2 regions of the Anaerotruncus sp. AF02-27 genome follow, and region 2 is predicted to be linked to the other one. Evidence: a T-box and tRNA genes for the amino acid it is inferred to sense, from the RefSeq annotation. Region 2 holds a T-box; the other holds one or more tRNA genes.
The links. The T-box of region 2 lies ahead of pheS (phenylalanine--tRNA ligase subunit alpha). A T-box ahead of a tRNA ligase gene usually reads a tRNA of that ligase, here a tRNA-Phe.
Positions count from the first base shown of each region.

Region 1: it has a tRNA-Phe gene. The T-box ahead of pheS (phenylalanine--tRNA ligase subunit alpha) is inferred to sense a tRNA for this amino acid. The anticodon was not compared.

Region 1 covers NZ_QSBX01000045.1:491-11,519, forward strand. Annotated here, with positions in the region: gene DWV16_RS18020 (polyphosphate polymerase domain-containing protein) at 1-516, shown strand, start outside; gene DWV16_RS18025 (DUF4956 domain-containing protein) at 549-1,220, shown strand; gene DWV16_RS18030 (CotH kinase family protein) at 1,231-3,069, shown strand; gene DWV16_RS18035 (hypothetical protein) at 3,098-3,718, shown strand; gene DWV16_RS18040 (8-oxo-dGTP diphosphatase) at 3,828-4,292, shown strand; gene DWV16_RS18045 (hypothetical protein) at 4,302-5,186, opposite strand; tRNA gene DWV16_RS18050 (tRNA-Cys) at 5,299-5,373, opposite strand; tRNA gene DWV16_RS18055 (tRNA-Gly) at 5,437-5,512, opposite strand; tRNA gene DWV16_RS18060 (tRNA-Phe) at 5,516-5,591, opposite strand; tRNA gene DWV16_RS18065 (tRNA-Asp) at 5,746-5,822, opposite strand; tRNA gene DWV16_RS18070 (tRNA-Val) at 5,842-5,917, opposite strand; gene DWV16_RS18075 (6-phosphofructokinase) at 6,059-7,132, opposite strand; gene DWV16_RS18080 (DUF1294 domain-containing protein) at 7,152-7,424, opposite strand; gene DWV16_RS18085 (phenylacetate--CoA ligase family protein) at 7,556-8,788, opposite strand; gene DWV16_RS18090 (indolepyruvate oxidoreductase subunit beta) at 9,404-9,994, opposite strand; gene iorA (indolepyruvate ferredoxin oxidoreductase subunit alpha) at 9,994-11,029, opposite strand, start outside.
Region 2 covers NZ_QSBX01000017.1:6,393-24,292, forward strand. Annotated here, with positions in the region: gene DWV16_RS12660 (RING finger protein) at 1-807, shown strand, start outside; gene galU (UTP--glucose-1-phosphate uridylyltransferase GalU) at 841-1,710, shown strand; T-box leader at 1,811-2,049, shown strand; gene pheS (phenylalanine--tRNA ligase subunit alpha) at 2,102-3,121, shown strand; gene pheT (phenylalanine--tRNA ligase subunit beta) at 3,167-5,548, shown strand; gene DWV16_RS12680 (zinc-binding alcohol dehydrogenase family protein) at 5,668-6,687, opposite strand; gene uxuA (mannonate dehydratase) at 6,705-7,781, opposite strand; gene DWV16_RS12690 (GntR family transcriptional regulator) at 7,888-8,670, opposite strand; gene DWV16_RS12695 (GntR family transcriptional regulator) at 8,998-9,699, shown strand; gene DWV16_RS12700 (DUF1667 domain-containing protein) at 9,754-10,116, opposite strand; gene DWV16_RS12705 (NAD(P)/FAD-dependent oxidoreductase) at 10,110-11,348, opposite strand; gene DWV16_RS12710 (NAD(P)/FAD-dependent oxidoreductase) at 11,345-12,796, opposite strand; gene DWV16_RS12715 (FadR/GntR family transcriptional regulator) at 12,987-13,655, opposite strand; gene DWV16_RS12720 (IreB family regulatory phosphoprotein) at 13,864-14,109, shown strand; gene ymfI (elongation factor P 5-aminopentanone reductase) at 14,163-14,897, shown strand; gene DWV16_RS12730 (helix-turn-helix transcriptional regulator) at 15,074-15,316, shown strand; gene DWV16_RS12735 (hypothetical protein) at 15,373-15,672, opposite strand; gene DWV16_RS12740 (endonuclease MutS2) at 15,760-17,900, opposite strand, start outside.

The DNA.
Region 1 (11,029 bases), on a different contig from region 2:
GAAAAACTGGATGGGGTCAACCACCGGGAGAAGTTCCGTATCCGGTATTATAACAGCGACACCTCCTTTCTGCGGCTCGAAAAGAAGAGCAAACACAACAGCCTGGGCTGTAAGCAGTCTGCCGTCATCACCCCGGAAGAGTGCGGACGCATTCTTTCCAGAGACATCGAATGGATGCAAAGCGACCGCCGCGAACTGGTGATGGAACTTTACCGCAAGATCCGCTGCCAGCTTCTGCGCCCCAAAACGCCCGTCGTCTACGATCGGGAAGCCTACCTTTATCCGGCCGGAAATGTGCGGATCACGGTTGACAGCCGGATCCGCATGGGGCTCTCCTGCGCGGATTTCCTTTTTCCGGACGCTCCCTGCATCCTCGCGAAAAGCCCGATGATCCTCGAGGTAAAATATGACGCTTTCCTGCCCGATCTCATCGGCAGCATCGTACAGGAACGCAGCCGTCAATCCTCCGCTTTCTCCAAGTACGCCGCCTGCCGCGCCGCCGGCGGTTACCTTTGAGCCTGTAAAAAAATAGAAAGGGGTCGATTTCCATGACCTTCAACGATATTTTTAAATCCAGTTTTCTTGAAAAAACCTCCTCTTTTTCGATCCTCGACATGTCATTGGCCTTGCTGCTTGCCTTCGCGCTCGGGCTTTTTATCTTCGCGGTCTACCGAAAGACCTTCAACGGCGTGATGTATTCCGCCTCGTTCGGCGTCTCGCTGATGGCCATGACCCTCATCACCACCCTCATCATCCTTGCGGTCACCTCAAACGTCATCCTTTCACTCGGTATGGTCGGTGCGCTGTCGATCGTGCGTTTCCGCACGGCCATCAAGGAACCTATGGATATCGCCTTCCTTTTCTGGTCGATTTCCGCGGGTATTGTCACCGGCGCGGGGCTTCTGCCGCTCGCGGTGCTCGGCTCGCTCTTCATCGGGCTTATCCTCGTGCTCTTTGTCAATAAAAAAAGTTCTGATAACCCCTATATTCTGGTGGTCAGCTGCGAAAATGATGAAGCGGAAGCCGAAGTCAATCGTTTTATCAATGAAGCGGTGAAAAAGTCCCTGCTCAAATCGAAAACCGTTTCGGCAGGCGGCATCGAACTGACTGTGGAAGTGCGTCTTCGCCAGATGGCCACCCATTTTGTCAATGAGCTGAGCGCTCTGCCCAATGTGACCAGCGCCGTACTCGTCAGTTACAATGGCGAGTACATGTCCTGATGGTGACGCAATGATGACCGAAAAACGGTTCTGGGTCCTGTCCGCGGCTGTGACGGCGCTGGCGGTTCTGCTGGTGCTGCTGATGTTTTTTGCGCCGCGGGAGATGACAGAGCGGCTTTCCACCGGCCAACCCGCCTATGTGGAAAAACTTTTCGGGCAGGATATCCTGACGATGGATATCCGGATGGACCCAAACGAATGGGAGGCGATGCTCGAAAACGCCCGCGCGGAAGAATATACGGCCTGCGATGTAACCGTGAACGGCACGCTTTATACTTCCGCGGCGATCCGTCCCAAAGGCAACACAAGCCTCACCGGTGTTTCAAACATGGATTCCGACCGGTACAGCTTCAAGATCAAATTTGACGAGTATGTTGATGGCCAGACCTGCCAGGGGCTTTCCAAACTGGTGCTCAACAATCTTTACGCAGACGCAACCTATATGAAGGAATTTCTCTCCTACGATCTGCTCGGCTGGATTGGGGTGCCTTCCCCTTGCTTCACCTACGCTGAGATCACCCTCAACGGCGAGCCCTTCGGCCTGTATCTGGCGCTCGAACCTCTGGAGGAGGAATTTGCCGAGCGCAGTTTTGGAAGCGATTACGGCGCGCTCTACAAGCCGGAGAGCGAAGGCGGGGGCAGCGGACTCGGCGGAAGCGGAAATGACCTTGTCTACACCGACAATGACCCCAACAGTTATTCCGCAATCTTCAAAAACGCCGTTTTTAAAACGCGTGAAGAAGATGAGATTCGCGTGATCGAAGCACTCGAACATCTTGACAAAGGCGAAGATTTGGCGCAGTATATTGATGTTGATGAAGTGCTTCGGTATTTTGCCGCGAACGTCTTCCTGGTCAATCTGGACAGCTACCTGAGCAACCTCAAGCATAACTATTACCTCTATGAGCAGGATGGGCGGCTTTCGATGCTTCCGTGGGACTACAATCTCTCGTTCGGCGCGCACCAGATCCATTCGGCATCGGACGCGGTCAATTTTCCCATCGACACCCCTTATTCCGGCACTTCGGCGGAGAAATCCCCGATCCTGGCCAAATTGCTCGAGGTGGAGGAATACCGGGGACTTTATCACCAGCATCTGAAAAAGATCGCCAACGAATACTTCCTGGGCGGCCGGTTCACCGATCAAATCAGCCGGATTGACAAGCTGATCGCCCCGTATGTGCAGACCGACGCAACCGCTTTCTACTCCTATACGGAATACCAAAAGGCGGCCGACACCCTCAAAGCTTACGGCCTTTTGCGCGCGCAGAGCGTATCGGGCCAGCTGGACGGATCGATCCCCTCCACCACCGAAGGCCAGCAGGCGGATTCTTCCGGTCTTGTGGACGCTTCGGCCATCACGCTGTCCGATATGGGCCAGATGAATATGGGCGGCAGGGGCGGCGCACAGAATCCAGACTGGCGCGGGGAAGCAAAAAAGCCTTCCGATGCGCAGCCGCCATCCCCCGATGAAACCGCGGACAGGCAAGCTCCGCCGGATGGCGGCGCGGCAGGCTTGGAGTTTCCGGGCATGCCGCCCAAAAGTATGCCGGAAGGCGTCATGGGCGGGCAAAGCGGTAAAAACGGCGTTCTGCCGGACTTTTCCGCAGCGGATGCGCGGGCGTTCGCAGATAAGGGCGGTGTCCGCCGGATGGAAGAAGGCCCGCAGAATGGCTGGCCGCCGGACGGCGGAGGCTTTCCCGGCGATCCGGAAGCATCGCGCGGACAGCCTGAAGCTGCCCTTTCCCGGGAAACGCTCATACAGGCAGGCCTCTGCCTGGGCATTCTGCTCATCGGTCTCTGTTTTGTCTCATGCTTCCGGCGCAGGAAACTGGGCCGGCTGAATTAAACCTTTGGAAAACTGGAGGAAAACACCCATGTGGAAAAAGCTTGTTTCATGCACCTGCGCGCTGATGTGCGCCTGCCTGATTCCGACGGTATCCTTTGCCGCGGACGGCACGCCGGTCCTGTCCGGTGAAAGCGAAGCTTGCGCGCTCACAAAGATCTATTACTACCAGCCGCTTTCTGACGGAGGCAGCGGGAACTATTCGATCCGCAGCGATTCGGTCTATTGCACCGTGACCGAACGGATCACCGATGACGGAGGGGACTGCTACCGCGTGGCGGACAGCACCCCGCTTTCAGACACTTCGCTTTTCCGCCGCAAGAGTGAAATCAACATCGGCGCAAACTATGTCCGGCAGATCTCCGCAACCGACCGCGAAAACGAAAATGCCACCGGCAGCAATTTCTGCTTGAAGCTCACAAAGGATTATTCCGGGCAGGACACGGTTATCGAGTTTCAGAACACCTATACCGCGCTGCAGGATGCAACGCTGCAGGTCTATTCCGCCGCCAATCCCAAAGACCTGCGGGAGATGACCATCCGCAAAGGCGCACAGTTTACGGCAGTCAGCCGGATTTCCCTCAACGACCGCACCACATCGGTCAGCAACTACCCGGTGGAAACGCTCAAGGACGCCCGCGGCACAAAATAATAAAACAGACAAAAGGAGCTTCCCGATCCGTGGGAAGCTCCTTTTTTTACTTGACCGCGCGCCGCCGCGGCCCTACAATAGGGTCAGAACCTTTTATGGAGGCGCCGATATGAAAAATTCCACCTTGTGTTATATCGAACGGGACGGCCAATACCTGATGCTGCACCGCGTGAAGAAAGAAAACGATGAGAACCACGATAAATGGATCGGCATCGGCGGGAAATTTGAGGATGGGGAAAGCCCCGAGGATTGCGTCCTGCGCGAGGTGAAGGAGGAAACCGGCCTCACCCTGTCCGCGTGGGAATACCGCGGCATCGTGACCTTTGTTTCCGACCGCTACGAAACCGAATATATGCACCTGTTCACGTCCGGCGCCTTCACAGGGGAGCTCATCACCTGCGACGAAGGGGAGCTCGCCTGGATTGCAAAGGAAAGGCTGGCCGAGCTCCCTCTTTGGGAAGGCGACAAAATCTTCCTGCGGCTCATCTCCGGGCCAGGGCCGTTCTTTTCTTTAAAGCTCGTCTATGAAGGGGATCGGCTGCTTTCCGCCACGCTCAATGGAAAGCCCATCTGAACAGCGCGCTCACCCCTGCATTTTCGCCTGGTATGCCGCCTCGAGCGCCTCGATACGCACGTCAATTTCCTCCTTTGAGACCTTGTCCCACAGGCTTTCATCCGGCTCTGTGGAGGCCAGCTCGCCTTCCAGCACAAACGGCGCGGATTCCGTGAGCCTCTCCCCGGCAAAATACCAGCCATATTCGGAAGTCTCGGCTGCTTCCCGCGTTTCAAAGGTATCCATCGTTTCATCGTTGCAAAGCACAGCAACCTCTGTTGAGGACGTTTGCCGGTCCTGGGAAAAGCATTCGGTCCAGCGCTGCTCCCATACTGTAAACTCACCGTCTTGGCCGTATTGGAAGCTGAGGCGGATTTCGTAATTTTCGAATCCGTGCCCGCCGGCGCCTTCCATCCCAAGGAGCGTTTCACCGGCCGCCCCGGTGAACAGGAAGAATTCGTTCGGGCCGTTTGCCGTTTCATAGCCGCCGAGAATTTCCGAGCAGTCACCGGAAAGGCCCAACACCGTATGGCTGCCGCCCCAGTTGCCCATACTTTCCACCACCAGTTCGGGCATACCGTCAAGATTGTAATCCGCCAGTCCGAGCTCATACTGCATCAGCGGGAACTGCCCGCTGTTGAGAAACGCAAAGGCCGCCGCGGACGCGCGTGCAAAAGGATCTGTGATGCCGCGCAGATCGGCGGTCATGCCGTCGGGAGCCGCCGCGCCGGCCTCCCCTGGCGGCTCTGGATCGATGCTGTCCGGCTGTGAAACTTCCAGGTCCGCCGATTTCAAGCCGCTCGCTGCGCTTTGCACCTGCACATAGGTTTCGGGAGGCCTGGTTTTCACGCTGCAGCCGAATGAAACCAGCGCCGCCAGCAGCGCCAAAAATCCCGCGATCCACCTTTTTCCCATGACGGGTCCTCCTCATCCAGTTCTTTTTCGTTCAATCAGTGCCGGTTTGAAACGGTTTTCATGCACGATAAAAAACAGGACTCATTTTTATCCAAAAATGAGTCCTGTTTCGTGGAGGCGCCACCCGGAATCGGACCGGGGAATGGGAGTTTTGCAGACTCCTGCCTTACCGCTTGGCTATGGCGCCAGATTCCATATACTATAGTATATGGAAAAAGAGACATTGTGATACACAATCGCCTCTTTTTGTTGGAGCGGGTTACGAGGTTCGAACTCGCTACCTCCACCTTGGCAAGGTGGCGCTCTACCAAATGAGCTAAACCCGCGAATGGTGCCTTCGGTCGGAATCGAACCAACGACACGAGGATTTTCAGTCCTCTGCTCTACCAACTGAGCTACAAAGGCACATCCCAAAAAGGGAAAATGGCGACCCGGATGGAATAGGCTCTACCCGCGGTCTAAAAACATGCCCCCGGCATGTTTTTGCTGCTTTCGCAGCCGACCTGTCCTCGCCCCATTCGGGTCGAAAACAGTGGAAGCACCTGCGGTGCAAAGAAAATGGCGACCCGGATGGGGCTCGAACCCACGACCTCTAGCGTGACAGGCTAGCGTTCTAACCAACTGAACTCCCGGGCCATAAAACATCTGAAACGGCTGGTGGGAACTACAGGGCTCGAACCTGTGACCCCCTGCTTGTAAGGCAGGTGCTCTCCCAGCTGAGCTAAGCTCCCGTACGTCTTTCCGAACAGTGCGTTATTTATTATAAATGCTGGGGGCATATTTGTCAATAGTGTTTTGCATCTTTTGTAAAATTCTGCCCCAATTTTTCCATATATGGGGGATGAGTTCAAGCCCCATCCCCCATATTCAGCTCAGTCTCCGAAAGAAATCCCCAAATTGCGTGCGGTGGCAACCATTTGATTATCAACCGGCACCAGTTTGGTTTTGCCCGCTACCTCCTCCAGAGGGTTATGCATCACCATATTGTGCTGTTCGGCAACCGTTACGCCAAAAATTCCGTCAGCCACCAACCCCGCCGCATAGACGCCGAATTGGGAGGCCAGCACCCGGTCGTAGGCGCTCGGCGCTCCGCCGCGTATGAAATGTCCCGGAACCACCATCCGGGTCTCAAAACCCGCTTGTGCTTCGATGGTGCGGGCAATCCGGTTGGAGGCGGTCACCTCCCCCGCCGCCGCGCGGCGTTCGGCCCGTTCCTTCTTTTTCAGTTTCGCCTCTTCCACATCAAACGCGCCTTCCGCTACCGCCAGGATCGAGAACCCGCGTCCCCGCTCCGCGCGGCGCTCAACCGCCTTGATGACCTTGTTGATGTCATAGGGGATCTCCGGGATCAGGATCACATCCGCGCCGCCCGCGATCCCGGTATAAAGGGTCAGCCAGCCCGCCTTGTTGCCCATCAGCTCAATGACCATCACCCGTTTGTGGCTGCTCGCGGTCGTGTGCACCCGGTCGACCACCTCGGTGCCCAGATCGACCGCTGTATGGAAGCCGAAGGTCACATCGGTGCCCCAGATGTCGTTGTCGATTGTTTTGGGCAAGCCGATCACATTGAGCCCTTCCAGATGCAGAAGATTCGCCGTCTTGTGTGTGCCGTTGCCGCCCAGCGTCAGAAGGCAGTCAAGCTTCATCTTTTTATAGTTGCCCTTCATCCGGGCAACCTTGTCCACATCATCTTCGACAACCTTCATCATCTTGTAAGGCGTGCGTGCGGTGCCCAGGATCGTGCCGCCCTGCGTCAAAATCCCGGAAAAATCCGACTGCTTCATCTCATGATATTCGCCCTCGATCAGCCCCTTGAAACCGTCCACGATCCCCACAATCTCCACATCGTCCAGCTTCTGATAAAGCGCCTTGGCAACGCCCCGGATCGTTGCATTCAATCCGGGGCAGTCCCCGCCCGCCGTCAAAATACCCACTCTCATTGCCACTTTGTTATTCCTCCTTGTATTACGCCCTGTTCCAGGAAAGCCAGAAAAGCAGCCCGTATTCCGCCACGGTAATGAGCGGGATACCCCAGACGAAATACCAGTGTTTCGTCTTGTGACGGAACAGATACATCCCCGCCCATACGCCAGGGCCACCCCCCAAAAGCGCCGCGGTAAAAAAGGTTTTCTCCGCGACCCGCCAGGCATGATGTTTTGCTTTCCATTTATCGATCCCCACTAAGATCAGGACGGCCACGTTTACGATTGCCAGATAATAAAACAAATATGTCTGCATAGTGTTCCCTTTCTTTGTCTTTTTATCTGCATTCATTATAGCACCAGGTTTTTTCAATTACTATCCTTTTTTATGGACGCAAAAAGGAAGCGGCCAGCTGGGGCCGCTTCCCTGGATTTCAAAAACGTCTTTCAATAACGGTTGTCGAAGATGCGGGTGGACTTCTTTTCGCTGCGCGGCAGATCACCGACGCCCACCGGCTTCGGAACAATTGTGATGCCGATCTTCACTTTAAAAGTATCGCGCAAAAGGTCTGCAAACGACGCGCGGTCTACGCCGGTTTCGGTTTCCACAAACAGGGTCATGATGTCCTTGCCGTTCAAGTGGTCGATCATCACCTGGTACTCGCTCGACGCGCCCGGAATATCGCGCAGAAGTTCGTCGATCTGGCTGGGGAAGATATTGACCCCTTTGACCTTGACCATATCGTCGGTGCGGCCGACCAGCGTATCGATGCGCGGATAGTCAAGTCCGCATTTGCAGTCGCCCGGCAGGAAGCGGGTGAGGTCGTGGGTGCGGTAACGGATGAGCGGCGCGCCCTCCTTTTTGAGGGTGGTGATGACCAGTTCGCCAACCTGTCCATCTGGAACGACTTCGCCGGTCTTGGGGTCGATGATCTCAAAATAAAGGTAATCGTCCCAGTAGTGCATCCCGCATTCGTAATCGCAGCTCATGCCGATGCCCGGGCCATAGACCTCGGTCAGGCCGTAGATGTCGTAGAGCTGCACGCCCAGCTCGGACGCAATCCGTTTGCGCATCTTTTCGCCCCAGCGCTCGGACCCGATGATCCCCTTCTTCAGATGAATCTGATCCGCAATCCCGCGCCGGGCAATCTCCTCAGCCAGCAGCAGCGCATAGGAGGAGGTCGCGGTCAGAACCGTGGACTTTAAGTCCACCATCATCCGCAGCTGCTTGTCGGTATTGCCCGGTCCCATCGGCACGACCATCGCGCCCAGAAGCTCCGCGCCCGCCTGAAAACCGATTCCCGCCGTCCAGAGTCCATATCCCGGCGTGATCTGGATGCGGTCGAGACGGGTCACGCCAGCCGTCTCATAGCAGCGCTTAAACATGATTGCCCAGTCTTCGACATCCTTCCGGGTATATGGGATAATGACCGGGGTTCCCGTCGTGCCGGAAGAGGAATGGATGCGCACGATCTCCTCATCCGGGACCGCCTGCAATCCGAGCGGATACGCTTCGCGCAGGTCGCCCTTCCAGGTAAACGGGAGCTTCTCAAAATCTTCCTGCGACTGGATGGCGTCGATATCGACCCCCTCCAGCTTGTTTTTATAAAAGCCCTCCTGGCCGGTCAGCTTTTTGAGCTGCGCCTTGATCAGGTCGAACTGCTGCTGCTTCATCTTCATAACAAACAACTCCTGTCATATTAAAAACTGCTGGATAAAAACAAAAACACCTGTCCTTTTGCAAGGACAGGTGTAAAACCTGCGGTACCACCTTGATTGATGTCAGAGACATCCACCTCATCAGAACGCCAACACGCTCCTCGCCCTGTAACGTGGGCCAACGTCGCGGGATACTCAGGTTTGAACCTTTTCATCGCGCCCTCGGGAGTCCATTTGTCCGCCCCGCGTTCCGTCCGGGCTCTCAGCATTCCCGGCTCTCTGTGCGTGCGCCTGCGGTTTTATCTCTCCGTCAACGGTTTTGTTTTCTCTATTAAAGCACCAACTTTGCCGGTTGTCAAGAGGTAAAATGCAGATTGCGCCCTGCGAGCGTCCCGCTTTTGCGCCTGTCGGCGCGGGGTTGCTCCGCAGGGGCAGTTTCTTGTGCGCACAAGAAACCGCCAAAAGAATGCGCGCAAGGGGACTAGCCATCCCCTTGCGAAACCCCGGCAGATGCCTTGTCAAGTCCCGCTCCGCAAGCGCACCCCACAGGCAGTCAGCTCAAGGCTGAATCCGACGTTTCATGCCCCCTGCGCCGCAAAGGTGCAAGCAGCGTGGTGCGCGGCATGGATTTCCCGTTCATTTTGCGGGCACCGCCCGCGCGCCGAGCGAAAGCGCCTTACGGTTTAATTCCAGGTATTTTGCGGGCACGCGCGCCTCGACCGTCTTTTGCATCTCATCCATCGTCACACCCAGCTTTCCGGAGGCGACAGCCGCGCCGAGCAGCGCGACGTTCAGCACCTTTGGCGAGCCGCACGCGGCGCAGATCGCCTCCCCGTCGACCAGGATGACGTCCGGAACATTTTCCCTGAGGTAGTCGAGCATTACGGCCCCGTCGTATGCCGCGCCGCCGAGCGACGCTGTCACCGGCATGATCGCCTTTTGCGCGGCGATGACCGTGCCGCCATTTTTTAGATACGGCAGACAGCGCACCGCTTCGCCCGGTTCAAACCCGATGAGCAGGTCCGCCGTGCCGAGCGGGATGAGCGGGGAATATACTTCCTCCCCGACGCGCACATGGCTCACGACACAACCGCCGCGCTGCGCCATGCCGATCGTCTCGGCGGTGCGTGCAAAAAAGCCTTTGTCCATCGCGGCCTGGGCAATCAGGCGGGAGGCGAGCACCGTCCCCTGTCCGCCCACGCCGGCAAGCAATACATTCAGCTCCATCATCTTGCACCTCCCACAGCGATCGCGCCGGCCGGGCAGACCTGCGCGCAAATGGTACAGCCGTAGCACATCGACGGCTCAATCACCGCTTTGCCGTTCTCCATTGAGATTGCCGGGCAGCCGAGCTCCCGGATACATTTTTTGCACCCGATGCAGCGGCCTGCGTCCACCGTATGTAAAGTCAGAGGCTTTGTCACCGCGATACAGGGCGATTCAAAGATGACTGCCGACACCCCATCCACTGCGGCTGCTTCCCTTACGGCCTTCACCGCCGCGTCGAGATCGAGCGGGTTCACCCGTGTGACAGACTTCACGCCGATTGTCCCGAGCACCTTCGCGATGCTCACCTTTTCCACCACGTTGCCCATCATTGTGCGCCCGGTGCCCGGGTGCGGCTGATGTCCGGTCATCGCGGTGGTCGAATTGTCAAGTACAATCAGGACGATATTTGTTTCATTATACACAGCGTTGATAACGCCGGTGATTCCAGAGGCAAAGAAGGTCGAATCCCCGATAAAAGCAAAATTGACCGTATCCGGTTCGGCGCGGTGCAGTCCCTGGGCGATGGTCACGTCCGCGCCCATGCACAGGCAGGTGTCCACCATATCGAGCGGCATGGCGTTTCCAAGCGTATAGCAGCCGATATCGCCGGAGAATACTGCTTTCCTGCCCTTCATCGCCTGCTTGACCGCATAGAACGAAGCCCGGTGCGGACAGCCCGCGCAGAGCACCGGCGGGCGCACTGGCAGCGGAGGCGTTTTGCGCGGCTGCTGCGCCGGAAGTGGGATTCCAAGATAAGCAGCAAGCGAAATTTTTGCCAGTTCTGTGGAAAGCTCGCCCGCATTCGGCGCATCGCCGGTCAGCTTGCCGCGGATTTTCACATTGAGATGGTGCTTGCCGCATAGATAGATCAGTTCCCGTTCGATGACCGGATCAAGCTCCTCCAGCACCAGCACCTCGTCAAGCCCCGACAGGAATTCGAGCGCCAGCCGTTCCGGGAACGGATATGGGGTGGCCACCCGCAAAAGCTTCGGG
Region 2 (17,900 bases):
TCCGGAGACAGCACGGCCTGCCCCGCCTGCGGGGCGCACAACCCAACGACCGGTCTTTTCTGCCAGATTTGCGGCGCGCCGCTCAAAGGCCCCGCCGTGCAGCCCCGGCAGGCCCCGCCGCCCTATGGGGCGAATGGGTTCGGCAGCGCGCAGACGCCCTTCCAGAACGCTTATACCCTGGCGTTTGGCGGACTTTCCCCGGAAGAGGAAATCGACGGCGTTACCGCGCGGGATGCGGCGCTGTTTATCGGGGAAAATTCCCAGTACTTTCTTCCGCGTTTTAAAAAAATGGCGGAAGGTTCGCCGGTCAGCTTCAATTTCTGCGCACTCATCTTCAATTTCCTCTATTTCTTCTACCGCAAGATGTATTTCTTCGGCGGCCTGCTTCTGGGCCTCGTCGTACTGACCCAGATTCCCACTTTCTTCGTCATGCCGGAATATACCGCTTTTATTTTAGCCAATATAGAAGATATCAGCATGGGTATCATGCCTGCGGAATTCATCCCGCAGACCAACCTGTGGGCCTGGGCGGTTCTCCCGTATATGCGCTATTTCACCTTCGGCATCTCGATTGCTTTTGCAGCGTTTGCCAATCGCTTCTATATGGGGTTCGTCCTGCGCAGCGTGAAAAATATCCGCGCCCGGTTTCTCGATCAGAACGGGCAGGTTGCGGATGACCGCGCCTATGTCGACGAACTGGCATACCGCGGGCGCACCAGCCGGGCGGCTGTCATCGCGGTGCTTGGCAGCGTCATTGCATGCTATTTTATGGTCTGCTTCCTCATCGCGGGCATTGTCGCCGTTTAAAAAGGAAGATTTGAAAATTACGGAGGGTTATTCGTGAAGGTACGCAAAGCAGTTATCCCCGCCGCTGGGCTCGGCACCCGGGTGCTTCCCGCATCCAAAGCTGTCCCGAAGGAGATGCTCCCCATTGTGGACAAGCCCGCGATTCAGTATATCGTCGAGGAAGCGGTCGCTTCCGGCATCGAGGACATCCTGATCATCACCAACCGCGGCAAGAGTCTCATTGAGGATCACTTTGATCATGCGCCGGAACTTGAGGAAAAACTGCTTTCTTCCGGCAAACAGGATCTTTACGATACGGTGGTCTCGCTCGCGCATCTGGCGAACATCCAATATGTCCGCCAAAAGGAAACCCGCGGGCTCGGCCACGCGGTCTGGTGTGCGAAATCCTTTGTCGGCAGCGAACCGTTTGCCGTCCTTTACGGCGACGACGTCATCATTTCGGAAAAGCCCGCGATCGGCCAGCTGATGGCCGTCAACGAGCAGTACGGCAAAAGCGTCGTCGGCATCAAGCCGGTGGCGGCCGAACTGCTTCCGAGCTATTGCACGCTTGACGTCAAGCAGGTTCAGGACCGCGTCTACCAGGTGTTCGACATGATCGAAAAGCCGCTCCCGTCTGAGATTCTTTCTAATTTTGCCATCCTCGGCCGCTGCGTGCTGACCCCGGACATCTTCGAACTGATCGAACAGACCCCCCCTTCCCGCAACGGCGAAATCCAGCTCACCGACGCGATGCGCGCTTTTGCAAAACGCGGCGACATGATGGGCGTCGAATACGAGGGCGTCCGCTACGACATAGGCAACAAGCTCGGCATCCTGCAGGCCATCGTCGAAGTGGGGCTTGCCCATCCTGAAATTGGGGACGGGTTCCGGGAATACCTGAAGAGCATTTCCAAGAGTCTCTAGTCTTTTTCGCCCGCAGTGCGGGAAGAAAACCGCCGCGTGCCGGAACATGCAAAAATACCCCTTGCATTTGAATGGGGAACATGTTATAGTAAAATCTAGTTATAACGCGACGACCGGGAGAGTAACAAAACCCGGAGCTGCTCCAGAGAGGTTTGTCACCGGCTGAAAGCAAACCGGAATGCTCCATTTTGTGAAGTTCACCCGTGAGCGGTGCTGCTGAAACAACAGTAGGCGGCGACGGCCCGCAGCCGTTATCCTGCGCAGAAGTGTCCGTTTTGCGATACAAGGCGGAAATTTGGGTGGTACCACGGATTGGCTTGAATGCTGTTCGTCCCTTTGCGGACGGACGGCTTTTTTTATTTTTTAAAACGATGTAAAGGATGATACAGCTATGTTAAACGCTCTGCAAAACATCAAAGAGCAGGCAGCAAAGGCTTTGGCCGATGTTTCCGACCCCAAGGCGCTCGATGAACTGCGCGTCAGGTATCTGGGGAAAAAAGGCGAGCTCACCGCGATCTTAAAGCAGATGGGATCCCTCTCCGCCGAGGAGCGCCCGAAGGTCGGCGCGTTTGCAAACGAAGTGCGCACTTCGATCGAAGCGCTGATCGATGAGAAAGCCGCGGCTCTGAAGGCCGCGATGCTTGAGAAAAAGCTCGAGGCGGAAAAGCTCGACGTGACCATGCCTGGAAAGGCCGCGCCGCTGGGCAAAGCGCACCCGCTTTCCAAGGTGCTCGACGAGATCAAGGAAATCTTCCTCGGCATGGGCTTCTCGATCGCGGAGGGCCCCGAGGTCGAGCTCGACTATTATAACTTTGAAGCGCTCAACATCCCGAAGGACCACCCCGCGCGGGACACGCAGGACACCTTCTACATCTCGGACAACGTCCTTTTGCGTTCCCAGACTTCCCCGGTGCAGGTGCGCACCATGGAAAAGCAAAAGCCCCCCATCCGCATCATCTCCCCCGGACGTGTCTATCGCTCGGACGCCGTCGATGCAACCCATTCCCCGCTGTTCCATCAGATTGAAGGGCTGGTTGTCGACAAGGGGATCACCATGGCCGACCTCAAAGGGACCCTTGAGATGTTTGTCAAGCGGCTGTACGGCGAGGAATCGGTCGTGCGTTTCCGTCCGCACCACTTCCCGTTCACCGAACCTTCTGCCGAGATGGACTTCCAGTGCTTCGCCTGTCACGGCGAAGGCTGCCGGCTCTGTAAGGGTGAAGGCTGGATCGAGATCCTCGGCTGCGGCATGGTACATCCGAAGGTGCTTTCAAACTGTGGGATCGATCCGGAGGAGTACAGCGGCTTCGCGTTCGGCATGGGACTCGAGCGGATCGTCATGCGCCGTTACAACATCGACGACCTGCGGCTCTTCTATGAAAACGACGTCCGGTTTCTGAGCCAGTTTTAAATCCGCGGGCAAGAACCATTTTGAAATTTACGGAGGCTTAACAATATGAATCTGTCAATGAGATGGCTTTATGATTATGTGGATGTCCGGGACGCCGCGCCGCGTGCTTTCGCGGAAGCGATGACCATGTCCGGCTCCAAGGTGGAAGGCTGGGAAACCGAGGGCAGCGAAATCCGCAACGTGGTGGTCGGCAAGGTGACTGAAATCGTCCGGCATCCGGATTCCGATCACATGTTCATCTGCCAGGTGGACGTCGGCGCTGGAGAACCTGTTCAGATCGTCACCGGTGCCCAGAACGTCAAACAGGGGGACTATGTCCCCACCGCGCTGCATGACTCGGACCTGCCCGGCGGCAAACACATCAAAAAGGGCAAACTGCGCGGCGTGGAAAGCAATGGCATGCTCTGCTCACTTTCCGAGCTCGGGCTCACTGCTCACGATTTTCCATATGCGATTGAGGACGGCATCTTCATTCTCGAGGAGCCGGATATGAAACCTGGACAGGACATCCAGAGCGCGATCGGGCTCAATGACACCTGCGTCGAGTTCGAGATCACCTCCAACCGTCCCGACTGCATGTCAGTCGCCGGTCTTGCGCGCGAGGCGGCCATCACCTTCGATAAGCCGCTCAACCTTCCTGCTCCGGTCGTGAAACACACGACCGACGATATCAGCCGCTATCTTTCGGTCAAGGTGGAAGCGCCCGACCTCTGCCCGCGCTATGTCGCCCGGATGGTCAAGAACATCAAAATCGAACCGTCCCCGCGCTGGCTGCGCGAGCGTCTGCGTGCCTGCGGCGTACGCCCGATCAACAATATCGTCGATATCACCAACTACGTCATGCTCGAATACGGCCAGCCGATGCACGCCTTCGACCACAAGTATGTCGAGGGCGGCGAGATCATCGTGCGGCGCGCAAAAGACGGCGAACAGATCATGACCCTGGATGGGGTGGAACGCACCCTCACCTCCGACATGCTCGCCATTGCCGACGCGAAGAAACCTTCCGCAGTCGCGGGCGTCATGGGCGGCGAAATGAGCGGCATCATGGACGACACCAATATGATCGTTTTCGAGTCGGCATGCTTCAATGGCGCGTCGGTTCGCACCACCGCCAAAAAGCTCGGTATGCGCACCGAAGCCTCCAGCCGCTTTGAAAAACAGCTCGACCCGGCTACCTGCATTCCGGCAGTCGAACGCGCCTGCGAGCTCTGCGAGCTGCTCGGCGCAGGCGAGGTGATCGGCGGCATGATCGACGTGGACAACTCGGATCACGAACCGCGCCGCATCCCGTTCGATCCCGCGTGGATCAACCGCTTCATCGGCATCGAAGTCGCGGAGGAAGAGATGCGCCGTATTTTGACGCGGCTCGGATGCAGATTCGAGGATGGCTGTGTGATCCCGCCCTCTTTCCGGCTCGATCTCGAACACAAAGCGGATATCTCCGAGGAGGTCGCGCGTTTTTACGGCTATGACAAGATCCCGTCCACCGCGATCCGTGGCGTGGCAAACGGAAAATATACCCCGGAACAGAAATTTGAGCGCGCAATCAACCGGATTCTACAGGCGCAGGGACTCTATGAAGTCTCCACCTATTCGTTCATCAGCCCCAAATATTACGACAAGATCCGCCTGCCCGCGCAGAGCGAATACCGCAACTGCGTGGTGATCCAGAATCCACTTGGCGAAGACACCAGCGTCATGCGCACCACCGTGGTGCCGTCGATGCTTGAGGTGCTCTCCCGCAACTACAACAACCGCAACAAGTCTGCCGCGCTCTACGAAATCGGTAACGTCTACCTCCCGAAAGATGGCCAGGATCTTCCAGAGGAACGCCCGTTCGTCACCATCGGCATGTACGGCGAGGAACATGACTTCTTCTCGCTCAAGGGTATCCTCGAAACGATGTTCAAGGCGCTGGGTATAAAAGGCGTGGAATATGAAGCCTGCAAGGACCATCCGTCTTACCATCCCGGACGCTGCGCGAAGGTCACGCTTGACGGCACACTGCTCGGTATGGTCGGGGAAGTGCATCCGGCGGTCTGTGAGAACTATCAGATCGGCACGCGCGCCTACATCGCCTGCCTCGACGAAATGCTCCTATTCGGGCATGTCGCTCCGGAGGAAGGTTACAGCCCGCTGCCAAAGTTCCCTGCTTCCACCCGCGATCTCGCGCTCATCTGCGATGACGAGACTCCGGTCGCCTCGCTCGAAAAGGCCATCCGTTCGGCGGTCGGCAATATCCTCGAGCATGTGGGCCTGTTCGACGTCTATCGAGGTGAACAGGTTGCCAAAGGCAAAAAGAGCGTCGCCTACAGCCTGACCCTGCGCGCTGCCGACCGCACCCTCACCGACGAGGAAGCCGACGCGGCCATCAAACGGGTGCTCAAGGCCCTGAAAAACCTGGGCGCGGAAATCCGAAGCTGATCACCGGAAAACGGGAGGGCCGTCCCCAAACCAAAAGTTTGGGAACGGCCCTTTTTTGCGCGCAAAAACAGGGCGGACAGCCGCATCTCTGCGGCCGTCCGCCCTGCCCGTTTCCCGGATCAGTTCATCCGGACGTTGACTTTCAGATAATCGCCGGGATTTTTTTCGATGTCGATGATCGTTTCAGGAGCTTCCTCGAGCGAAATCACCTTGGTGAGGATCCCGCGCGCGTCCACCTTGCCTGTATAGATCAGCTCCACTGCCTCCTCGAATTCGCCCGCGCTGGTGCGCGCACCGCGGACATCAAGCTCTTTGCGGGTGAAAAGGCCGGTGTCGATCTCGGTGGCGTCCTTCGGCCAGCCGGTCAGGATGACGCGGCCCGCGTTTGCCACAATATTGAAGGCATTGAGGATCGCGGGCTTTGCGCCGGACGCTTCCATCGCTACCTGCGCCATACGACCATTCGTGTATTCCTTGATCTTCTCTTCCAGATTCTCCTTGGCCAGGTTGACAGTGCAGCGCACCCCCAATTCCCGCGCCATCTGCAGGCGCTCCTCGACCAGGTCAATCAGGATCGGCTCCGCGCCGTAATGGAGCGCGCCCATCGCGGCCAGCAGCCCGATCGGTCCCGCGCCGGAGATGGCGATATGCTCGCCGGCTTTCAACTGCGCGCGGTGCAAGCCATGCAGCGCGATGGTCAGCGGTTCAGCCAGCGGGATCAGCTCCCACTCCATGTCATCCGGAACCTTCACAAGCATATCCGCCGGGTGGGTGAAATACTCCGCCATGCCGCCCTCGATATGCACGCCCAGTACACGCAGGCTGGTACAGCAGTTGGTGCGCCCGATAGAACAGGGATAGCACTCCCCGCAGTAGAGATATGGATCCACGATCACCTTGTCTCCCGGTTTGAGGCCCTTTTTGTTGTCCTGCGGGATCGAAAGGATCTCCCCCGCGATTTCATGGCCGATCACACGCGGATAACTCACCAGGCTGTTGGCGCCGCGGAACGCCCCGATATCCGAGCCGCAGATACCCGCCATATGCACCTTTAAAAGTGCCTCACCCTGTTTGGGTTCCGGTTTCGGGAGCTCAACCAGCTCCACCTTCCAAGGCTCCGGAATTTTAACTGCTTTCACAATGATTGCCTTCTTTCTTATTTGCCTTGTTTCTCAAGCGCTTCCCAGATTCCATTCAGGTAGGTGATGCCCAGCGCGCGGTCATAGAGGCCGTAACCCGGACGCGCTTTTTCATCCCAGATCATGCGACCGTGGTCAGGGCGGACATAGGTATCCGGGCAGGTGTCATAGATCGCCTTCATGATGGCGTACATGTCAAGCGAACCGTCGCTCGAAAGGTGCGACGCCTCACGGAATTTGTGATAGCCGAGATATTTGACGTTGCGCACATGCATGCAGCCGATGCGGTTTTTCTCACCGAAATGGCGGATGATCGCGGGGATATCATTTTCGGGGTTCGAGCCGAGCGAACCGGTGCACAGGCAGACGGTGTTGCAGGGGCTGTCGACCAGGGCCACGATCTTGTCATAGTCGTCCTGCGAATGCGCGATGCGCGGCAGGCCGAAAATCGGCCACGCGGGATCGTCCGGATGGCAGGCCATCTTGATGCCGACCTTCTCGCAGGTCGGGATGATCTTCTCAAGGAAGTATTTGTAGTTTTCGCGCAGTTTGTCCTCATCAACCGATTTATAGAGCTCAAGCACATGCTCCAGTTCCTTCAGACGCGCGGGCTCCCAGCCCGGCAGGGTGAATCCGTTCGAATTCTTCGCAGTGTTCTCGACAATTTCGAGCGGGGTCATGCCGAGCAGTTCCTGCTCATCGAAATAGAGCGAGTTCGAGCCATCCTCCGGAATTTCACGCGCCAGATCGGTGCGCAGCCAGTCGAGCACCGGCATAAAGTTGTAGACGATCACCTTGATCCCGCATTTGGCCAGGTTTTCGATGGTCTCGATGTAGTTGGCGATATACTTGTCGCGGGTCGGCAGGCCGAGCTTGATGTCCTCATGGACGTTGACGCTCTCGATGACCTCGACCTCGAGGCCGGCGTCATTGACGTGTTTGACATAGTCCCGGATCACGTCAAGCGGCCAGACCTCGCCCGCGGCATACTGGTCAAGCACGCCCATCAGGCCGGTGCAGCCCGGGATCTGTTTGATTTGCTTGAGGGTTACACTGTCGTTGCCTTCTCCATACCATCTGAATGTCATTTTCATTTTGCAAGCACCTCTGTTTTTTATATTTGTAGAGCTCCAGCCGAAGGCCGGTATGACCTTCTCAGTTGTCTGCGGCTCATTTTCGACGTTTTTATATCCCGAAAGTTCAGTCTTCCAGCGCGGCGTTATCATCGCTGTTGCGATAGATTGTGTAGAAGCTTTCCCGGCGTTTGCAAAAGGCGCGCGGCGGGAAGCTCTCCCAGTTTTCAAAATAATCCGGATGCTGCTCATGGATCGTTTCCAGATCCCAGGAAATCCGGGAAAGATGTTCATTGCTGCGCAGAAGCCCGGCTTCCACGTCTCTTGCCTGGATCGCGGCGATGATCCCGGTATGTTCGGCGACCGTCTGTTCCCAGCGAAACCGCGCCTGCAGTTTCAAAAGCCGCACCCGGTACTGGTCGGCCGAAATACTCTGCAGCGCTTCGTTTGCGAGAGACATGCCGGCAAGCGAAAACAGCAGCTCATGGAAAGCGTTATCCAGTTCGAAGACGTCGCAGGTCTGCTTTTGCTCAAAACTGAAGTTCTGCTGGATCAGGTTCGCCTGCAGCTGCATCAGGCCTTCCCGGCCGATGCCCTCGGTACAGAGGACGCGCATCGCCGCCTGTTCGAGCAGGTTGCGCATGCAGGTTGCCTCATAAACCCGTTTCATATCGATCCGCGACACATACGACCCGCGCTGCGGATAAATTTTGAGCAAGCCTTCGGTCATCAAACGCACTGACGCGCTTTGCAGCGGCGTGCGGCTGACCTGCAGCAGTTTGCCGATCTCTGTTGGGCCAAGGCATTCGCCCGGCAGGAGGTTCCCGGCCAGGATGTTCTTGCGCAGCACACGGTAGACATATTCCCCCGCCGGTTCGGACGGCAGGGATGGGTAGACTGTCAGATTCATCCCTGTTCCCCCATTGCTTCTAAAGAATCCTTCAACTAGCATGCTAGCATGAATGAGAAGTTTTCGCAATATGTATCATCGATTTTATAGATTTTTGTAAATTCTGTCAATTTTTTGCGGAGATATCCTGTCTATTTTTTCGATGTTTTTGCCTCGTATTCCACAGTCCCACACGGATATCCGGCCATTTTTCCAATGCTTCCACCGCTATTTACAATTTAGACACATTTTGAAAAAACTCGCGCCCTTCCCCCCGCCGGTTGACAGGCGGATTCCCGCCGGTTTATAATAAATCATTAAAACCAATCTGGGAGGGCCCTCATAATTATGCTGACGCTTCTCGAACGCCGCCCCCGGGAACCGGCGGGGGATTACGCTTTCCGGGTTCTGCATCACAATATCCTGCACCTGATCCTGAAACCCGGGCAGCCGATCAATGAATCGGCCCTTTCGCAGATTCTTGGCGTGAGCCGGACCCCTGTGCGGGAGGCGCTCTCCTATCTGTCGCGGCTGCGCCTGGTGGACGTACTCCCACAGCGCGGCAGCCGCGTCTCGCTCATCGATACCAGCCTGATCGATGAGGCCAAACGCGCGCGGTATATCCTCGAATCGGCCATGACCGAAACCGCGTGCGGGCTTGCCACGCAGAAAGACCTGCAGGAGCTGGAAAACAACCTCTACATGCAGAAATTCTATCTGGAGCAGGAAAACTATGAGCAGCTGATCGAGCTGGATAACGCTTTCCATGCCGCCATCTTCCGGATCGCCCGCTCCGGGCGCATCTATGAGGCGATGTCCCGCCTGCTCGGGCAGTACAACATCATGCGCTGTCTTTGCCTGCAAAGCCTGAGCGCTCCTCATGCGGTTGCGGAACACGAGCTGATCCTCGAAGCCTTCAAAAGCCGCAACGCCCAGGTCGCCGTGCGGGAGATCCAAAACCACGTGGCACGCTATAAGGCCGACGAGCAGCGGATTTTGGAGGACTGTCCGCAGTATTTTCTTCCCTGCGCCGAGGAGGACGGGCGCTGACCCCGAAATCACAGAAAATCCCCGGAACGGCAAAAATGCCGCTCCGGGGATTTTTTATCCAGCCGGTATATTTTTGGTGGCAATCACGTCGCGGCCAAGGCCCAGAACATTTCCAAGCACGACCGTTCCAGCCTTGACTGGTGCGGTAAGACGGGCCGCGCGAATTTCCGCCATCACGTCAAAAATCTTCCCCTTGGGGATTGGGCCGGACAGCCGCACGCTGCAAAGCGGCAGCGTCCCGCCTTCCACCAGCACCGATGTGGCGATGTTGCGTTGCGGGTCGGACAGTTCCTGTTCGATATACATCCGGCCACGCTCACAGCGCGCGCCTTTGATGGAACGAATTTTTCCGTCCACGATCTCCGCTTCAAGACCACACCCGTTTGGACAGATGATACAGGTATATTCCATCAGCATACGATACACACCTCCAGTTCCCCATCCTCCGAGAGCTGTTCCTTTTCCACCGGGATACGGATCATCTCGGCCGGGAGCGCATTGCGCATCCGGACGGTTTTCACCGTCCTGCCCGTCTGGATGAGTTGGATCTCACAGTCGCGCATCGGCTTTTTTACCCGCAGCGACAAGGTGAAATCCGATTTTCCACTGATCTTCTGCGGCACTGTATAGCCGATGTTTTCATCGGCCTTCACCGCGAGCGGACAGGCCGGAAGGCCGCCGTGCGTGAGATACCCGGCCACCGAATCGGCCAGCGATTCCGCCTCGAGCGAAACAAAATCCACGAGGTCGTGCACATGCAGGACGTTCCCCGCCGCGAAAATGCCATCCACGCCGGTCATCAGATGCTCATCGACCACTGCTCCCCGGGTGCGCGGATCCAGCGCAATACCCGCATCGAGCGAAAGCTCATTCTCCGGGATGAGTCCCACCGAAAGGATCAGGGTATCGCATTCATAATCCTGTTCCGTGCCGGGGATTGGCCGCAGGTTCTCGTCCACCTGCGAAACGGTTACGCCGGTCAGCCGCGCCCGGCCGTGGACATCGGTAACCGTACGGCTTAAATACAACGGAATGCCGTAATCATTGAGACATTGCTCGACATTGCGCGGCAGGCCGCTCGCATACGGCTGGATTTCAAAAACCCCCGCCACCTGCACGCCCTCCAGTGTGAGGCGGCGCGCCATGATCATGCCGATGTCGCCCGATCCCAAGATGACGGCCCGCCTGCCGATCATCCGGTTATAAAGATTGATATAACTCTGCGCAACGCCCGCGGTGAACACGCCCGCCGGGCGTTCTCCCGGGATCGCCAGCGCGCCGCGGGTGCGCTCCCGGCATCCCATCGCCAGAACCACTGCTTTCGCCTGCCAGCTTTGCAGCCCTTCCCGTGAAACGGCGGTCACCACCTTGTCCCGCGTGACCGAAAGCACCGTCGCGCCGGTGATGCAGCGAATTTCGAGCGTTTCGGCCTCATCAGTAAAGTGCTGCGCATATTCCGGGCCGGACAGGGAGGTTTTAAATCGGGTCAGCCCAAAGCCGTCATGGATACACTGACGCAGGATGCCGCCCGGCGTTTTCTCCCGTTCGAGCAGCAGGATGTCCCGCACCCCTTTTTTATGGAGCGCAACGGCCGCGGCAAGCCCCGCCGGACCCGCGCCGATGATGATGACGTCCTTCTTTTGCATCATGCTTCCCTCACCTTCCCCGTGAAGATTTCGGAACCGGTGCGCGCATAGAGCACCTCTTCGGGGCGTTTGCCCAGCTCCTCCTCCAGAATCTGCGCGATGCGCATCTGACAGTAGCCGCCCTGACAGCGGCCCATCATCGACCGGGTGCGGTATTTGACGCCTGCCATCGTGTCCGTGCCGAGCGGGTTGTGCACCGCCTGTAAAATCTCCGCCCGGGTGATCTTTTCGCAGCGGCAGATGATCTCTCCGTAATCCGGGTTCTCCGCGACCAGCGCAGCCTGTTCTTCCGGGGACTTTTCCGCGAACCGGACGATCCCCTTGCGGCGCGGGTTGAAGGCCGGATTTGGTTCCAGCCGTTCACGCGCGGCGATCAGCCCGATCGCGTGACGGGCGATCGGCAGCGCGGCGGTGAGGCCCGGCGACTCGATCCCGACAAGATTCACGGCATTCGGCGCAAGGTCGTCGCGCACTTCAATGGTGAAGTCGTGGATCACGCCGTCTTCTGTCACCCATTTGGGCAGGATGCCCGCGTATGTACGGATATAATCGGGCTTTCGGATACAGGGCCAGAGATCGGACGCACTCTTGGCGAGATAATCGATATTCTTTTGTGGCACGCCATAATAGGAAAAATCGTCAATGTATTCGGCGTCCGGCCCGACAATGACGTTCCCGTCGACTGTAGGCGTAACGTGAATCCCCATATAGGTGTTGCTTGGCACCGGATAGACCGGCATCGGCAAGAGCGGACCGGTGCGCTTGTCAAGCACGATGTAGGTGCCGCGCGAACCGAGGATGCGGTAGCCTTTGATCCCGAGCATGTCAGACACCTTCCCGCAGCCGAGCCCCGCCGCATTGACCACCCATCGGGCACGCAGCACGCCGCGGCTGGTCTGCACCGTCCAGGCGTTTTCTTCCCGTGCAAGACTATTTACTTCGTGATCGAAGAAGAATTTCGCGCCGTTCATGCAGGCGTTCTCCGCGAGCGCGACCGCATATTGGAACGGATCAAGGATACCGCTTGTCTCGGAAAGCATGGCAAACTCGCCAACAACCGCCGGAACCAGTTCGTGCAGCCGCTTTTTATCGATCATCGAAAGACCGGACGCACCGTTCACGCGCCCCGTTTCAATCGTCTGCAAAAGCCGTTCACGGTCCTCGGGCGTATTGCCCACCAATACCTTCCCGGTGCGTTTATACGGCACGTCGAGCTCCCTGGCCGCCGCGTCGAACTCCCGATTCCCCTCCACGCAGAGCCGCGCCTTGAGCGTCCCGGTATCATAAGCAAACCCGCCGTGCAATACGGCGGAATTGCGTCCGCTCGTTTCAAAGCAGACATCCCTGTTCTTTTCGAGCACGCCGATTTTGAGCTTGCAGCGGGTCAGCTCCCGCGCCACAGCGCTGCCAATCACGCCCGCACCGATGATTAACACATCAAATGATTCCATCCGACCGCCTCCAAATCATCCTATGATTTATAAGTTATATATAACACTTCATGTACCTTATGTCAAGTGGATTTTTTCTTTTTCGCTTATATAACAGGCTTTTTATAAATTGAGCGGCAAAACAGGAAAAGTGAAATCATCCTATGATTTTGCCCATTGGGAATGAAAAATTCCCAATGGGCAAAAAAGGCTATTTCGCATCGAGGAAGCGGTTCTGGTTGAAGAGCAGATGAAACTGCATCGCCTGCTGCGCGTCGCTGCCGCGCCGGTCCCGAATCGCTTCGAAAATTTTGCGGTGGGCGGCGACTGTCTGTTCAAACTCCCGTTCGGTCTGCGCGGCAAAAAAAGTCACACCCGCGCTGATAACCGGCAGAAGGTTCGACATGACCAGATTGTGGCTGCACCGCGCAATCTGCACATGGAACGCGCGGTCCGCGTCGGAAAAATCCGTTCTCGCCGCGATAAGCTCCTCGGTTTCGCCGCATCGCCGCTCGAGCTCGCCGATATCCTGCGCGGTGGCGTTCTGGGCAGCGAGCGCCGCGAGCTGCGGCTCGATGATGCAGCGCACCTGCAAAAGATCCGCCACCAGCCTGCGCCGGTCCTCAATCAGCGTGAAGCCCAACGGGTCGTCCGCGATCCCCATCTTCTCTGAAACAAAGGTTCCGGCGCCCTGCCGGATGTCCACGATGTTGCGCGAGGCGAGCATCCGCACCGCTTCGCGTACCGTATTGCGCCCGACACCCAACAGCGCCGATAGTTCGTATTCGTTCGGCAGTTTGTCGCCTGGCGCGCTGCCTTGTTCCCGGATGAGCCGCACCAGCTCATCCGCGGCCTTCTGCGCAAGCGTTTTTCCTTCCAAGTGTAATCCCTCCGTGTACCGGCTTCGCACCGTTTGACCAAACTATACCATCCCCGGAAATGCCTGTCAATCGCCGCGCGGCAGCGTTTCGCATATTCTTAACAGTTTCATCATACAATAACTCAGTGAAATTTACATGTCCATATTGCCATGCGGCGAATTTTGTTGTAAAATGGAAATATCAAATCGAACAGAAAGGGGTGATGTAATGCACGAGCCAACGATATCCTTTTCGATCCATGAGGATAAGGAAAAGCAGCTCAAGGAAATCCTCACCGCGGTTTACGACGCGCTGCGCCAAAAAGGATACAATCCCATCAACCAGATCGTGGGTTACATCCTTTCGGAGGACCCCACCTATATCACCACGCACAACAACGCACGCGCGCTTATCCGTAAAATCGACCGCGACGAGCTGTTGCAACTATTGGTGAAAAGCTACCTGAACGATTGAATCCCGGCTCCCGTCAAATGGCGGGAGCTTTTGTTTGTGAGGTGTTTTGTAAGATGGCGAAAACGGTGCTCATCACCGGGGCTTCCCGAGGCATCGGGCGCGAAACCGCTTTGCAGTTCGCGCGGGCAGGTTACCGGGTGGCCGCCAATTATCATGCCCGAAAGGATGCGGCAAAATCCCTGCTTTCGGAACTCGCGGCGCTCGGCTGCGACGCGGCTGTCTATCAGGCCGATGTGAGCGACCGGGCCGCAGTCGAGGCGATGGTGCAAAAAGCCACCGTGGATTTCGGGCACATCGATCTGCTGGTCAACAACGCCGGCATCGCCCAGCAGAAGCTCTTCACCGACCTCACCGCCAGCGAGTGGGAGCGGATGTTCGCGGTAAACGTGACCGGGATGTTTCACACCTGCCAGTGCGTCCTGCCGCAGATGATCCGACGCCACGAAGGCCGGATCGTGAACCTCTCCTCAATGTGGGGGATCGCGGGCGCCTCCTGCGAAGTGCACTATTCTGCGGCAAAATCAGCGGTCATCGGCTTCACCAAGGCATTGGCCAAGGAGGTAGGCCCCTCCGGGATCACGGTCAACTGCGTGGCGCCCGGCCTCATCGCCACGGAAATGAACGCACAGCTCGACGCAGCCGCGCTGGAGGCGCTGCGCGAGGAAACGCCGCTCGGGAAAGTCGGCACGCCTGCCGATGTGGCTTCGCTGATCTGTTATCTCTGCTCGGACGCGGCTGGTTTCCTCACCGGACAGGTCATCAGCCCCAATGGCGGGTTTGTCATCTGACGGCAAAGTAGCAAAAATACCAGAACATTTGGCAGGGATTGTGCATCCCTACAAAAATGTGTTTTATCATAAACGATCGATCGTATCTTGTGCTATACTGTTCTTAATAAATCGCCGGGCTTGCTCTCTGGCGGTTGAGATTGTATCAGGCAAAGATCTGAGGAGGAACTTTTACCATGTTTAGCAGAAAAACCTTTGGCGAACGGCTGCTGCTGTTGACGCAAAAGGAGGAGCTCACCCCGCGTGCGCTCGCAATGGCTCTGAATGTCAGTGAAAAGCACATCGAGGACCTCACCAATGGCAAAGCGACCGTATCCACCGAAGAACTTGAAAAATTCTCCGCGTACTTTCTTGTGACACAGGACTATCTGCTCGGACTGACCGACCGTCCGCAGATTGCAGAAGGGGCGGCTGACTGAGGAATCGGACGATAAAAAATGCCGGGAAGCACAAGGCTTCCCGGCATTTCTTCTTTTTATTTCTGGTCGAGCTGGCGTTCCAGCCAGATCGAAGCGATGTTGAGCGCGTCGTAGAGGTTGCTCTTCTCGGTTTTTTTGATCACGCGGTCACGCGGGCGCAGTTCGTCGTCAGTCGACCAGATCTGCACAGAAACCTTGCTGGGGAGCAGCTCCTCCCCGACCTTTTCTTCACCGAGGATCTGGAGCATTGCGACATATTTGTCGCCCATGTCCCCATAATAGATCGTCTTGTCACAGCGCACCAGCGGACGGCCCTTAAACTGGAGCGTGCCTGGTTTTGTAATCTTCTTTTCCAATATACATCTCTCCATCTATCTTAAATTTGTAAAATTATACGTTACCAAATATATCATAACACAAATTCCATAGGCTGTAAAGCGAACCTATTTGAGTTCCGCCACCGTCACGCCTGATTCGCCTTCCCCATAGACGCCCATACGGAACCGCTTGACGCTCCTGTGTTTTTTGAGGTGCTCCTGTACGGCCGCACGCAGGGCTCCGGTGCCTTTCCCGTGGATAATTGTGACGGTTGTCACGCCCGAAAGCACCGCGCCGTCGAGATACCGGTCAAGCTCCATCAAAGCCTCTCCAACGGTCATGCCGCGCAGGTCAACCTCCGTTTTGACCTCCCGCTTCGCCTTGGAGGTCACGCCGCGGGTGTTCACGCTGGAATTATTCAAAGTGACCCGCTTATCCTTGTTGTCAACGAGGCGCACCTCGCTCTGGTGCACCTTGGTCTTGATAATGCCCGCCTGCACGTTGACAAAGCCCTGCCCGTCCGGGGCGGAAAGCAGGATGCCTTCTTTGTTAAGCGAAATAAGCCGCACCGTATCGCCGCGTTTAAGCGGCCGCTGCGGCACATAGTTTTCCGGGTTCTTGCGGGTGACCGGGTCGGCCAGATCCTGGAGTTTGCGCATATCCGCCTTGAAGGATATCTTTGTCTGGGCGATCCGCTCCTTAAAGTCCTCGCTGTCCTTCTGCTTGCGCAGTTCTTCCAGCTCATCGAGCAGCTTTTCCGCCTGGGCGTTCACCTGCTCGACAATGCCCCGCGCCTGCACCCGCGCCCGCTCGAGCTCTCGTTCCCGTTCATTTTCCGCGTTTTTCCGGAGCCTGTCAGCCTCCTCGCTCGTGCGCTGCGCCGCGACCCGCTGACTCTCAGCGAGCTTACGCTCGCGTTCGAGCTCCTGCCGGGTGCCTTCCAGCTGGCTGACCACATCCTCAAACCGTGCGTTCTCGTTCGAGACATGGGATTTTGCGTTCTCGATCACCGCTTCGGGCAGTCCAAGCCGTTCGCTGATCGCGAAAGCGTTCGAACGCCCCGGTACGCCAATCAGCAACCGGTAGGTCGGCCGCAGGGTGGCCACGTCAAATTCACAGCAGGCGTTCTCGACGCCATCGGTGTTGAGCGCGTACATCTTGATTTCGGCATAGTGGGTGGTCGCGACGATCCGCGCGCCCTGCTCCCGCAACTGTTCAATGATCGCAACGGCAAGCGCCGCGCCTTCGACCGGATCGGTGCCCGCGCCGAGCTCATCGAGCAGCACAAGGGAATTCTCATTCGCTTCGGCAAGGATGCGGATGATGTTGGTCATGTGCGCCGAAAAGGTGGAAAGGCTCTGCTCAATGCTCTGTTCGTCACCGATATCGACCAGCAGCTTCTCATAGACCGGCAGGGTACTCCCGTCCGAGACGGGCAGCATCAGCCCGCACTGGGCCATCATTGCGAGCAAACCGAGCGTCTTGATCGCAACCGTTTTGCCGCCGGTGTTTGGGCCGGTAACAACCAGCGTATCGAATCCGTCGCCGAGCCGCAGATCGATCGGAACGACCTTCTTCTGGTCGAGCAGCGGATGCCGCGCCTTTTTGAGATTCACGACCCCGTTTTCGTTGAATACGGGGATGGTCGCGCGCATCTCATCCGCAAGGCGGCTTTTGGCAAAATAGAGATCCAGCTCCACAATCGCCTCATAACTTCCCGCGATGCTGTCGGCGCAGCCGCCAACCTGCGCGGACAGCTCCGAAAGGATCCGGTCAATCTCAAGCTGTTCCTTATTTTGCAGGATACGGATCTCGTTATTCGCCTCAACCACCGCCATCGGTTCGATGAACACGGTCGAACCGGAGCCGGAGGTGTCGTGCACAAGCCCCTTGACCTCGCCCCGGTATTCGATCTTGACCGGTACGACAAAACGCCCGTCGCGCTGGGTGATGATATTCTCCTGCAAATACTTTTGATAGGTGGCCGAGCGCACCATTTTATCGAGCACCTCGCGGGCTTTCGCGCCGGCCTGCCGGATTTTGCGGCGGATATCCGCCAGTTCCGGGCTCGCGCGGTCGGAGATCTCCTCCTCCGACAGGATCGCAGTCGTGATGCCGCGATAAAGGGTCGGCAGCGCGATCACCGACGAAAGGAGCCCTTCCAGACTGGTCGGCTCGCCTTCGAGCTGGTCGTGCCAGCGTTCAATCGTTTCGATCGCGCGCAGCACCCTTGCCACATCCAGCAGTTCGCGCGGCGAAAGCCGCG